Regions from separate parts of the Marinactinospora rubrisoli genome, predicted to be linked through region 1. Evidence: riboswitches for the same ligand, from Rfam matches in the RefSeq annotation. Region 1 holds a riboswitch; each other region holds the start of a gene.
The links. A riboswitch is a leader RNA that binds a small molecule or an ion and turns the genes downstream of it on or off. The one in region 1 is predicted to bind cobalamin.
Positions count from the first base shown of each region.

Region 2: it holds a riboswitch for cobalamin, as region 1 does, so the genes downstream of both, cobN (cobaltochelatase subunit CobN) here and ACFQRF_RS10575 (ribonucleoside-diphosphate reductase subunit alpha) in region 1, are expected to answer to the same signal.
Region 3: it holds a riboswitch for cobalamin, as region 1 does, so the genes downstream of both, ACFQRF_RS13770 (putative cobaltochelatase) here and ACFQRF_RS10575 (ribonucleoside-diphosphate reductase subunit alpha) in region 1, are expected to answer to the same signal.

Region 1 is NZ_JBHTBH010000004.1:317,281-320,662, forward strand. It holds gene ACFQRF_RS10565 (NYN domain-containing protein) at 1-89, shown strand, start outside; gene ACFQRF_RS10570 (hypothetical protein) at 125-679, shown strand; cobalamin riboswitch at 1,173-1,398, shown strand; gene ACFQRF_RS10575 (ribonucleoside-diphosphate reductase subunit alpha) at 1,539-3,382, shown strand, end outside.
Region 2 is NZ_JBHTBH010000006.1:111,621-115,002, reverse strand. It holds gene ACFQRF_RS13870 (hypothetical protein) at 1-33, opposite strand, end outside; gene ACFQRF_RS13865 (aminotransferase class I/II-fold pyridoxal phosphate-dependent enzyme) at 162-1,466, opposite strand; gene ACFQRF_RS13860 (hypothetical protein) at 1,537-1,971, opposite strand; cobalamin riboswitch at 2,074-2,199, shown strand; gene cobN (cobaltochelatase subunit CobN) at 2,260-3,382, shown strand, end outside.
Region 3 is NZ_JBHTBH010000006.1:87,357-90,738, reverse strand. It holds gene ACFQRF_RS13780 (hypothetical protein) at 1-487, shown strand, start outside; gene ACFQRF_RS13775 (hypothetical protein) at 587-1,054, opposite strand; cobalamin riboswitch at 1,277-1,404, shown strand; gene ACFQRF_RS13770 (putative cobaltochelatase) at 1,461-3,382, shown strand, end outside.

The DNA.
Region 1 (3,382 bases):
TGCCCATCGACTTCCTGCTGCGCGACGAGGTTCGGCACGCGCTCCGGCAGGGATTCTGGGACGCTCTTGAGCGTTCCCGCGATCAGTAGGACGTGGCGTGCAGCGGCGACGAGGGAGGGTGGCAGTGACCCGCGTGACAACGTCAGACCTTGACCGGTTGGAGTTCCGAGCCGTGCAGTCCGGCGACCACGCCGCCGTCGCGCGCCAGCTGACCGACCTCGCCAACCGGGTCGACGCCGACAGCGAGATCTCCCGCGCCGAACTGTTCGTCCGCGCCGGGGAACAGTGGGAGATGGCGCAGGAGTTCGAACGCGCCTCCGCCCTCTACCAGCGCGCCATCGACGACGGAGGCGTCACCATCATCGACGCCCGCGCCCTGCAGGCCGGCGCGCTGCTCGAACTCGACCGCATCGACGAGGGGTACGCCCAACTCGACCGGCTGCGCGCAGAGGGCCCGCGCAACCTGCCCACGTTCATCCACATCGCCGAGACCCTCCAGGCCCACGACGACCTCAAGGGTGCGCACGTGTGGGCCACCCTGGGTGTGGAGCGGTTCCGGCACCAGGACGTCTCACCGTACATGCACGATCTGCTTCTGGAACTGCTGCGCATCCGGTTCCGGATCCGGATGGATCTCGGCCTCGGCGAGGACGAACTCGACAAGCTGCTGGACGAGTAGCCCTTCCGGACAGCGCCGCCCGCCCGTTCCGTGGCGCGGTGTCGGCGGGTGCTGCGGAGACGGCGTGCAGCGCACATCTCGCCGAGACGGCCGACGCCCTGCCCGGCGCCGGGGCGCCGCGCCGTCGTCGCCCCGGACGGCGGCGTCGGCCGCCGCCGTGCGCGCCTGAGCACGGAACCACTCCGCCCCTGCTCGGCGGTGAGGTCGGCCCACAGGCGGGGGAGTTCGCCGGAGAATCCGCGCGTGTCCAGCTCGCCGACCGCGAATCGGTGTTCCAGCTCGGTCGGCTCCGCGACCGTCCCGCGGACGCGGGCCACCTCCAGGCTCGCCGTACCGCCGTTGAGCAGGGTGCCGTCCATGTCGAACACGTGCGGTCGGGTCATCGCGGTCGGTATGCCAGCCGGGACAGGGTTCGGGCGCAACGGGTTTTGGAAGCGTGGTATGAGGCGACACACGCTATCTTGCGGTGGTCGCGCGCCCCGGACACTAGATGTAGTATCGCTCCGCTGGTGGTTCACCGCCGGGGGTGACGCCCCACGGTGAGGCAAGAGGGAACCCGGTGCGAGTCCGGGACTGCCCCGCAGCGGTGAGTGGGAACGAACACCGTCACCACGCACTGGGCGTCGCGCCATGGCGCCTGGGAAGCGACGGTCAGTAGGCGCGGCCACCCCGGCCCGGAGCCCACGAGTCCGAAGACCTGCCACCGGTGGCGCGTGCTGCGCGCAGAACGGGGCTTCGAGGGTGGGCCGCCGCGATACCAGGAGATCGTTGCAGCGTGGGCGGTCGTGCCCACGTCTCCTGCGTGTGCGCTCCCCCCGGCACCCCCACCGGCTTTCGCTATCTGGTTGGAGACACCACCATGACCCTCGACACCGACGTCACACCGGACCGCGCCGCGGCGGCACCCCCCGCCGACCCCATGGAACGCGTGCGGTTGGTGGTCGGTGAGGCGTGTGCGGGCCTGAACGGCGCCTCGGCGGAGACCGTGCTCGCCGAGGCCAAGCGCACGCTGTACCCGGGGATCGGGGCGGCCGAACTGGAGCTCGCGCTGATCATGGCGGCGCGCACCTTCGTCGAGGCCGACCCGGACTACTCCTACGTGAGCGCCCGCCTGCTGCTGGACAAGCTGCGCCGTGAGGCGCTCACCTTCCTCGCCGGTTCCTTTGACGAGGCCGGCCAGGCCGAGATGGCCGAGCGCTACCCCGGCTACTTCGCCGACTACGTCGCCCGCGGCGTCCAGCTGGAGCAGCTCGACCCCGAGCTGGCGACCTTCGACCTCGCCCGCCTCGGCGCCGCGCTGCGGCCGGAGCGCGACCTGGACTTCACCTTCCTGGGCATGCAGACCCTGTACGACCGCTACTTCCTGCACAGCCACGGGGTACGGTACGAGCTGCCGCAGGCGTTCTTCATGCGGGTCGCCATGGGCCTGGCGCTCCGCGAGGACGACCGGAACGTCCGCGCCATCGAGTTCTACGAGCTGCTGTCCTCGTTCGACTTCATGTGCTCCACCCCGACCCTGTTCAACTCCGGCACCCGCCGCGCCCAGCTGTCGTCGTGCTTCCTCACCACGGTCGGCGACGACCTGCACGCGATCTTCCACGGCATCAGCAACAACGCGCTGCTGTCGAAGTACTCCGGCGGCCTCGGCAACGACTGGACCCCGGTCCGGGGCATGGGCGCCCACATCAAGGGCACCAACGGGCAGAGCCAGGGAGTCGTGCCGTTCCTGAAGATCGCCAACGACACCGCAGTGGCGGTCAATCAGGGAGGAAAGCGCAAGGGCGCCGTCTGCGCGTACCTGGAGACCTGGCACATCGACATCGAGGAGTTCCTCGACCTGCGCAAGAACACCGGGGACGAGCGGCGGCGCACCCACGACATGAACACCGCGAACTGGGTGCCGGACCTGTTCCTGCAGCGGGTCGAGAGCGACGCCCAGTGGACGCTGTTCTCGCCGGACGAGGTCCCCGACCTGCACGACCTGTACGGGGCGGAGTTCGCGCGGCGCTACGCCGCCTACGAGCGGGCGGCCGACGCCGGTGAGATCAAGGTGTGGCGGCGGGTGCGCGCGGTCGACCTGTGGCGGCGGATGCTCACCATGCTGTTCGAGACCGGGCACCCGTGGATCACGTTCAAGGACCCGTGCAACCTGCGCTCGCCCCAGCAGCACACCGGCGTGGTGCACTCCTCGAACCTGTGCACGGAGATCACGCTGAACACCAGCGCCGAAGAGGTCGCGGTGTGCAACCTCGGCTCGGTCAACCTGGCGCAGCACGTCACCGAGGACGGGATCGACACCGAGCGGCTGCGGCGCACGGTGCGCACCGCCGTGCGGATGCTGGACAACGTCATCGACGTGAACTTCTACACGATCCCGGAGGCCGAGCGCGCGAACCTGCGGCACCGCCCGGTGGGGCTGGGGCTCATGGGCTTCCAGGACGCGCTGTTCCGGCTCCGGCTGCCGTTCGGATCCGAAGCGGCCGTGGACTTCGCCGACGAGAGCATGGAGCTGATCAGCTACCACGCGATCGCCGCTTCGGTGGAGCTGGCGGCCGAGCGCGGGCGCTACGCCAGCTTCGAGGGGTCGCTGTGGAGCCAGGGCGTGCTGCCCATCGACTCGCTGCGGCTGCTCGCGGAGGCGCGCGGCGGTGACCTGGACGTCGACACCACCACCCGGCTGGACTGGGATGGGCTGCGCAGGCA
Region 2 (3,382 bases), on a different contig from region 1:
TGATCCCATGGGCGGCTCGGGGTAATGGGTCATGGCTACGAATTCTCGCAAAGGTTTCCGGCGGCAGAGTCGCTTCCGGGTAACAGAATGCCGTCAGGCCGTGCCCGGCCAGACGGCCCGACGGCCCGGAACACGCCGTCCCGGTGGCGCGGAACCGCCGGTCACCCGGCCCGGCGCCGGCGCAGCAGGGCCGTCGCCGCGCGGATCGCCGGCGGGTCGGCACCGCGCAGCAGCACATCACCCATCCAGGCGGCGACCTGCCGCAGATCCTCCTCGGTCAGGCCGCGCCTCGTCACTTCTTGGGTGCCGATCCGCAGGCCCGAGTCAGGCTCGGCCGTCGCGGCGCCCGCCAGGCCGGCGGCCGACAGGTACACGCCCGCCTCGGCGAGCCGCCGTGCCGCCGCGCGCCCGCCGCCCAGCGGGCGGGCGTCCACCACGATGTGGTGCGACCGGGTGAAGCCACGGTCCGCCGCCAGAACCTGGAAACCCTGCTCGTGCAGCGCCGCCGCGAGCGCACGGGCGTTGGCCAGGCAGCGATCGGCGTAGGACCGCCCGTTCTCCAGCGCCTCGGCGGCGGCGATCGCCAGAGGGGCCAGCCGGGACGGGTCGAAGTTGGCGGTGAGGGTCGGATACACGGCCGCCGAGACCCGTTCGGCGAGCGCCGGATCGTTGGTGCAGATCACGGCGCCGGGCGGCCCGCCGAACGACTTGTAGGTGGAGCCGTCGAAGATGTCGGCGCCCTCGGCCAGCGGGTCCTGGAACCGCCCACCGGCGATCAGTCCCGCCATGTGCGAACCGTCGTACAGCACGAGGGCCCCGGCGTCGTGCGCGGCGGCGGCGATGTCGGACAGCCGGTGCGGGAAGAGCATCACGCTCGCGCCGACCACGACGAGCCGGGGTCGGTGCCGGTCGAGGAAGGCCGGGAGCGCCGCGACATCGACGTCGAAGTCGTCCGGTGCGTAGGGCAGATCGACCACGTTGAGGCCGCGCACGCCGGGCGCGCCGGGCGCCCGGTGGCTCATGTGACCCGCCGCCGCGGGGGACAGCGCGGCGATCGTGTCCCCGGGCTCGGTGAAGGCCGTGTAGACCGCCAGATTGGCGAAGGTCGCGCTCTGGATGCGCACCTCGGCGTAACGGGCCCGGAACGCCTGGGCCGTCAGGCGCTGGGCGAGGGTCTCGATGACCTCCAGGTGCTCCAGCCCCGTCTGCCGCTTCTCGCCCGGCCAGCCCATGCTCGGCCGTCCACCGAGCGCGGCGCTGTGCACCGCGGCGGCGCGCGGGCTCATGGCGTTCGTGCCCGCGTACAGCATGATCCCGGTGTCGTCCACGGCGTGCCGGTGCCCCGCCAGCCGCTCCCACACCATCGCCTCGACGGCGTCGACCGAGAAGCCGGTGAAACCCGACTCGATCTCGGCCAGCCGGGCCTGGATGTGGGGTGCCGCCCATGGGACGAGTGGATCCGCCATGGTGTCGCCTGCTCTCTGCGTGGGTGCCGGTGGCGCACGGCGTGCACCGTGCCGCGTCGCCGCGCCCTGATCACGTGGCGACCTGTCCCGTTATACCGATCTTCGTCCCTCTTGTTAACCACGATGCGGAAGTTAATTTCCTCGAAGAGGAAAGCTGTGGCGGTCTGGAACAGTGCGATCCCCACCGCCCCGCCCAGCGGGTGGCGGAGGCGCGCCGGGCGCCCGCGAGCAGGGCGACGGCGATGGCGGCGGGCAGCGAACCCAGGCTGACCGCGAGCAGCAGAGTGTGGTCGGCGGTGCGACCGGGTTCGCCGCTCGCTTCGCCGCTGGACAGGGCGAGGAGCAGCAGCGCGAGCGGCATCGCGCCCAGTGCCAGGCGCTCGCCCGGGGTGATCGGTTCGCCGGACGGCAGGGCCGCCACCAGCAGGCCGGTCGCGACGCCGCCCGCGAACGCGGGCTGGACCACCGACACCGGCGCCGGACCCAGCGACACGATCAGGCCCACGCCGCCACTCGCGGCGAGGACGCGACCGCCTGGCGACGTGGTCCGTGCCCGCCCGCGGTCGGTCCGGAGAGGCCGCTCTGCCAGGATGGGACCCGGCGACCGAAGGAACACGGTGCGAATCCGTGGCTGTCCCGCAACTGTCAGGGAGGAGCCCGCCTCACCAGGGGCCACTGCCGCGCGAGCGGTGGGAAGGCCGGGGCGGGTGGCGAGACCCGAGCCAGGAGACTTCGCGGCGCCGCGCACGTTCCGTCCCGGGGCGAGGACCCCGACAGGGAGTGAGGACCAGGCATGGCCACGATCCTGCTGCTGTCCACCGCCGACACCGAGCTGCTCGCCGCCCACGCGGCCCGCGCCGGATACCGCACCGCCAACCCCGCCCGGACCGGCCCGGCCGACCTGCCCGCCCTGCTGGAGGGGGTGGACGTCGCCGTCCTCCGGCTCCTCGGCGGTCGCGAGGCATGGCCGCAGGGCCTCGACGCGCTCCGCGCCAGCGGCGTTCCCCTCGTCGCCCTGGGCGGCGAGACGACCCCGGACGCCGAGCTCGTGCGGCTGTCCACGGTGCCGTCCGGGGTCGCCGCCGACGCGCACGGCTACCTGCGCGAGGGCGGCGTGGCGAACCTGCGTGAGCTCGCGCGGTTCCTCTCCGACACGGTGCTGCTCACCGGCGAGGGCTTCGAGCCGCCGCGGCCCATGCCGGAGTACGGGGTGCACGGTGCACCGGCCGCGCACCCCGGCCGGCCCACCGTCGCCGTGGTCTTCTACCGCGCCCACGAGCTGGCCGGCAACACCGCCTTCGTCGACACGCTGTGCGCCGCGATCGAGTCGGCCGGCGGCGCCCCACTGCCGATCTTCACCGGCTCGCTGCGCGGGGTGTCCCGCGATAGCCACCCGGGGCTGTTCGACCTGCTCGGCCGGGCCGACGCCGTCATCACCACGGTGCTCGCCGCCGGCGGTGCGGTGGCCGCCGACGCCAGCGGCGGCGGCGACGAGGACACCTGGGACGCCGGGGCGCTCGCCGCGCTGGACGTCCCCATCCTGCAGGGCCTCGTCCTGACCTCCGGCCGGGCGGCCTGGCTGGCCTCCGACGCCGCGCTCACCCCGATGGACGCCGGAATGCAGGTCGCCATCCCCGAGTTCGACGGCCGGCTCATCACCGTCCCGTTCTCCTTCAAGGAACCCGACCCCGCCACCGGCATCTCGGTGTACGCCGCCGACCCCGAACGGTGCGCCCGCCTGGCCGGCATCGCGGTGCGGCACGCCCGGCTGCGCGCCGTCCCGCCGGGCGAGCGCCGGCTCGCCGTGGTGCTCTCCTCCTACCCCACCAAGCACGCCCGGGTCGGCAACGCGGTCGGGCTGGACACCCCGGCCTCGGCCGTGCGGCTGTTCCGGCGGCTCGCCGCGCGCGGCTACG
Region 3 (3,382 bases), on a different contig from region 1:
CCTCCCGCCGCTGTTCCCGGAGGACCCCACGCCTCCGGACGACCCCGACCCGACCCCTCCGGACCCGGACCCCACACCTCCGGACCCGGACCCGACTCCGCCCGACCCCGATCCGACGCCCCCGGACCCGGACCCGACACCTCCGGACCCGGACCCCACGCCGCCGGATCCCGACCCCACCCCGCCCGACCCGGACCCGACTCCGCCCGACCCGGACCCGGAGCCGACCCCGCCGGACCCCGACCCGGAGCCGACGCCTCCGGGCGAGGACCCCGATGACGGTCAGGGCCCGGGCAACCAGCCGCCGTCCCAGAGCGGTGCGCAGCCCGTCGCCAGCAGCGCGACCCAGGCCGAGGACGAGCCTGCGGAGACGCTGCCGGTGACCGGAACGGACGTGTCCGGCCTGCTGTACGGCGGCCTGCTGGCCGCCGGTCTCGGCGCGGTGACCGTGTACGCGGCTCGCCGTCGTCCGGCTCAGGAGAGCTGACACCCGGGGTGACCCCGACCCGGGCGGCCGCCGCGAGGTGGCCGCCCGGGTTCTGTGCGTTCAGGGGTCGGTGTGCGGATTCCGGGCCGGGACCGCTCGTCACGACCCCGGCGGTCCCCCGCCGTACTTCCAGCCGTCTTCGGCCAGCCGCACCACGGCCGGGTGCCGACGCGCGTGGCGCTCCGGCCGTGGCGCCAGTCGGTGCCAGCCGAACCAGTGCTGCCGGACGCCCAGCCACAGCACCAGCCAGCTCAGCGTCCAGATCCACGGGAAGATGATCTGCCACTGGTCGGCCCAGGGTTCTCCGCTCAGATTCGAGCCCAGCATCAGCACGGTGGGCAGTCCGGTCACCAGCGCCGATCCGGCGAATATCCAGCGGGTCCACTTTTCGATCACGTGGCCGCTCATGCACCGCTCACACCGCGGAACGTAGGCCGTGGTGGTCGCCCACCGGGTGTGCAGCGCGATGACCAGAGGGGTGTATCGCACATCGCGGTGCATACCAAAATGCAGGTATTCGCCGTTGCGAGTCGGGGTGGCGCAGAACCAGCACTCGTTGGCGCTCATGGGGGCAGCGTAACGATCAATCAGCGACCAATCGGATTGATCAGAATGTTTCCGGTGAATTCCACAAATGGAAAAGCGGCCCGCGCCCGCTGCTCCGGCACCGGCCGGAAATGGTGCGGTCACGGCGGCCGCACCGCCGCCTGATCCCGCCCCGGACCGGTGTGCGATGCTGAGGGCGGTGCCGGCCCGGTGGCGCGCGGCCCCCGCCGTTCGCCGCCGACGCAGGAACCCGGTGTGAATCCGGGGCGGTCCCGCCACTGTCACCAGGGAGCGAACCCGCAACGACGCCACCGCCGGCCCCGGCCGGCGGGAAGGCGCGGGGGAGCGGCGATCTGGGAGCCAGGACACTGCGCGGCGCCATGGCCAACCCCTGTGGGCGTGGACTCCCGAGGAAGGACGGACCCGCGTGAGCGCTTCCGCTCGCTATCCCTTCAGCGCGGTCGTCGGCATGGACGACCTCAAACTCGCTCTCCTGGTCAACGCGGTCGCGCCATCGGTCGGCGGCGTGCTGGTGCGCGGCGAGAAGGGCACCGCGAAATCCACCATCGTGCGCGCCCTGGCGGCGCTGCTGCCCGGCATCGACGTGGTGACCGGCTGCCGTTTCGCCTGCGACCCCGGCGCTCCGGATCCCGACTGCCCCGATGGCCCGCACACCCCCGACGCGGCCACGCGCACCCGCCCGGCGCGGCTGGTCGAACTGCCCGTCGGCGCGAGCGAGGACCGGCTGCTCGGCTCGCTGGACATCGAGCGGGCCCTCACCGAGGGCGTGAAGGCGTTCGAGCCCGGGCTCCTGGCCGCCGCGCACCGCGGTGTGCTCTACGTCGACGAGGTCAACCTGCTGCACGACCACCTCGTGGACCTGCTGCTGGACGCCGCCGCCATGGGGACGTCGCACGTCGAACGCGAGGGCGTCTCGGTCCGGCACGCGGCGCGGTTCCTGCTCGTCGGCACGATGAACCCCGAGGAGGGCGAGCTGCGGCCGCAGCTGCTCGACCGGTTCGGGCTGACCGTCGAGGTGGCCGCCACCCGGGACCCGGCCGAACGCGCCGAGGTCGTGCGCCGCCGCCTCGCCTATGAGGACGCGCCCGAGCGGTTCGCCGCCGGCTACGGCGACGCCGAGGCCGCCCTCGCCGCCCGGATCCGCGCCGCGCGGGGCCGCCTGGCCGAGGTGGAGCTGTCCGACGCCGCCCTCCGCCAGGTGACCGCCGTCTGCGCCGCCTTCGAGGTGGACGGCCTGCGCGCCGACCTGGTCACCGCCCGCACGGCCATGGCGCTCGCCGCCTGGCGGGACCGGGTGGAGGTGACCGCCGAGGACGTGCGCGACGCGGCCCGGCTCGCCCTGCCGCACCGGCGGCGACGCGACCCCTTCGACGCCCCGGATCTGGACGAGGACCGGCTGCGGGAGGCGCTGGACCAGGCGGGTGATGCGGACCCAAAAGACCCTGACGGCGGTCCGGACGCCCAGGGAGAGGGCGACGGGCCCGGCCGCCCGGACGGGGAGAGCAAGGGGCCCGGCGATCCGCCGGACACCGGGCCACCGGAGGACAGCGGCACGGCTCCGTCAGAGGCGAGCCGAGGTGAGGTGGACGGCGGGGACCAGCAGGCCGGGGAGGGACGGCCCGGTGAGGGGCCGGCGCCCGAGGGCGGTGTCGCCGACCCGGGCGAGACCTACCGGCCCCGGCTGCTCCGGGTCCCCGGGCTCGGCGCCGGCACGCCCGGCCGCCGGTCCCGGGCGGAGACACCGTTCGGCCGGACCTCCGCCGCCCGCCCGCCGAGCGGCCACCGGATCGGCTCCGTGCACCTGGCGGCCACACTGCGCGCCGCCGCCCCGCACCAGCGCGCCCGCGGGCGGACCGGCCGCGGGCTACTGCTGTCCCCGGCCGACCTGCGGGAGTCGGTGCGGGAGGGACGTGAGGGCAACCTCGTGCTGTTCTGCGTGGACGCCAGCGGCTCCATGGCGGCGCGGCAGCGGATGCGGGCCGTCAAGGGGGCGGTGCTCAGCCTGCTGCTCGACGCCTACCAGCGGCGGGACAAGGTCGGCCTGGTCACCTTCCGGGGCCGGGACGCCGAACTGGCGCTGCCCCCCACGTCCTCGGTCGAGGCCGGCGCGCGCCGGCTGCGCGAACTGCGAACCGGCGGCCGGACCCCACTGGCGGCCGGCCTGCTGCGCTGCGCCGACGTACTGCGCGTCGAGCGCACCCGTGACCCGCGACGGCGGCCGCTGCTCGTGGTGGTGACCGACGGCAGGGCGACGCACGGCGGCCTGGACGCCGCACTGCGCGCCGGTGCCTGGATCGGCGGCCAGGGGATCGAGAGCGTGGTCGTGGA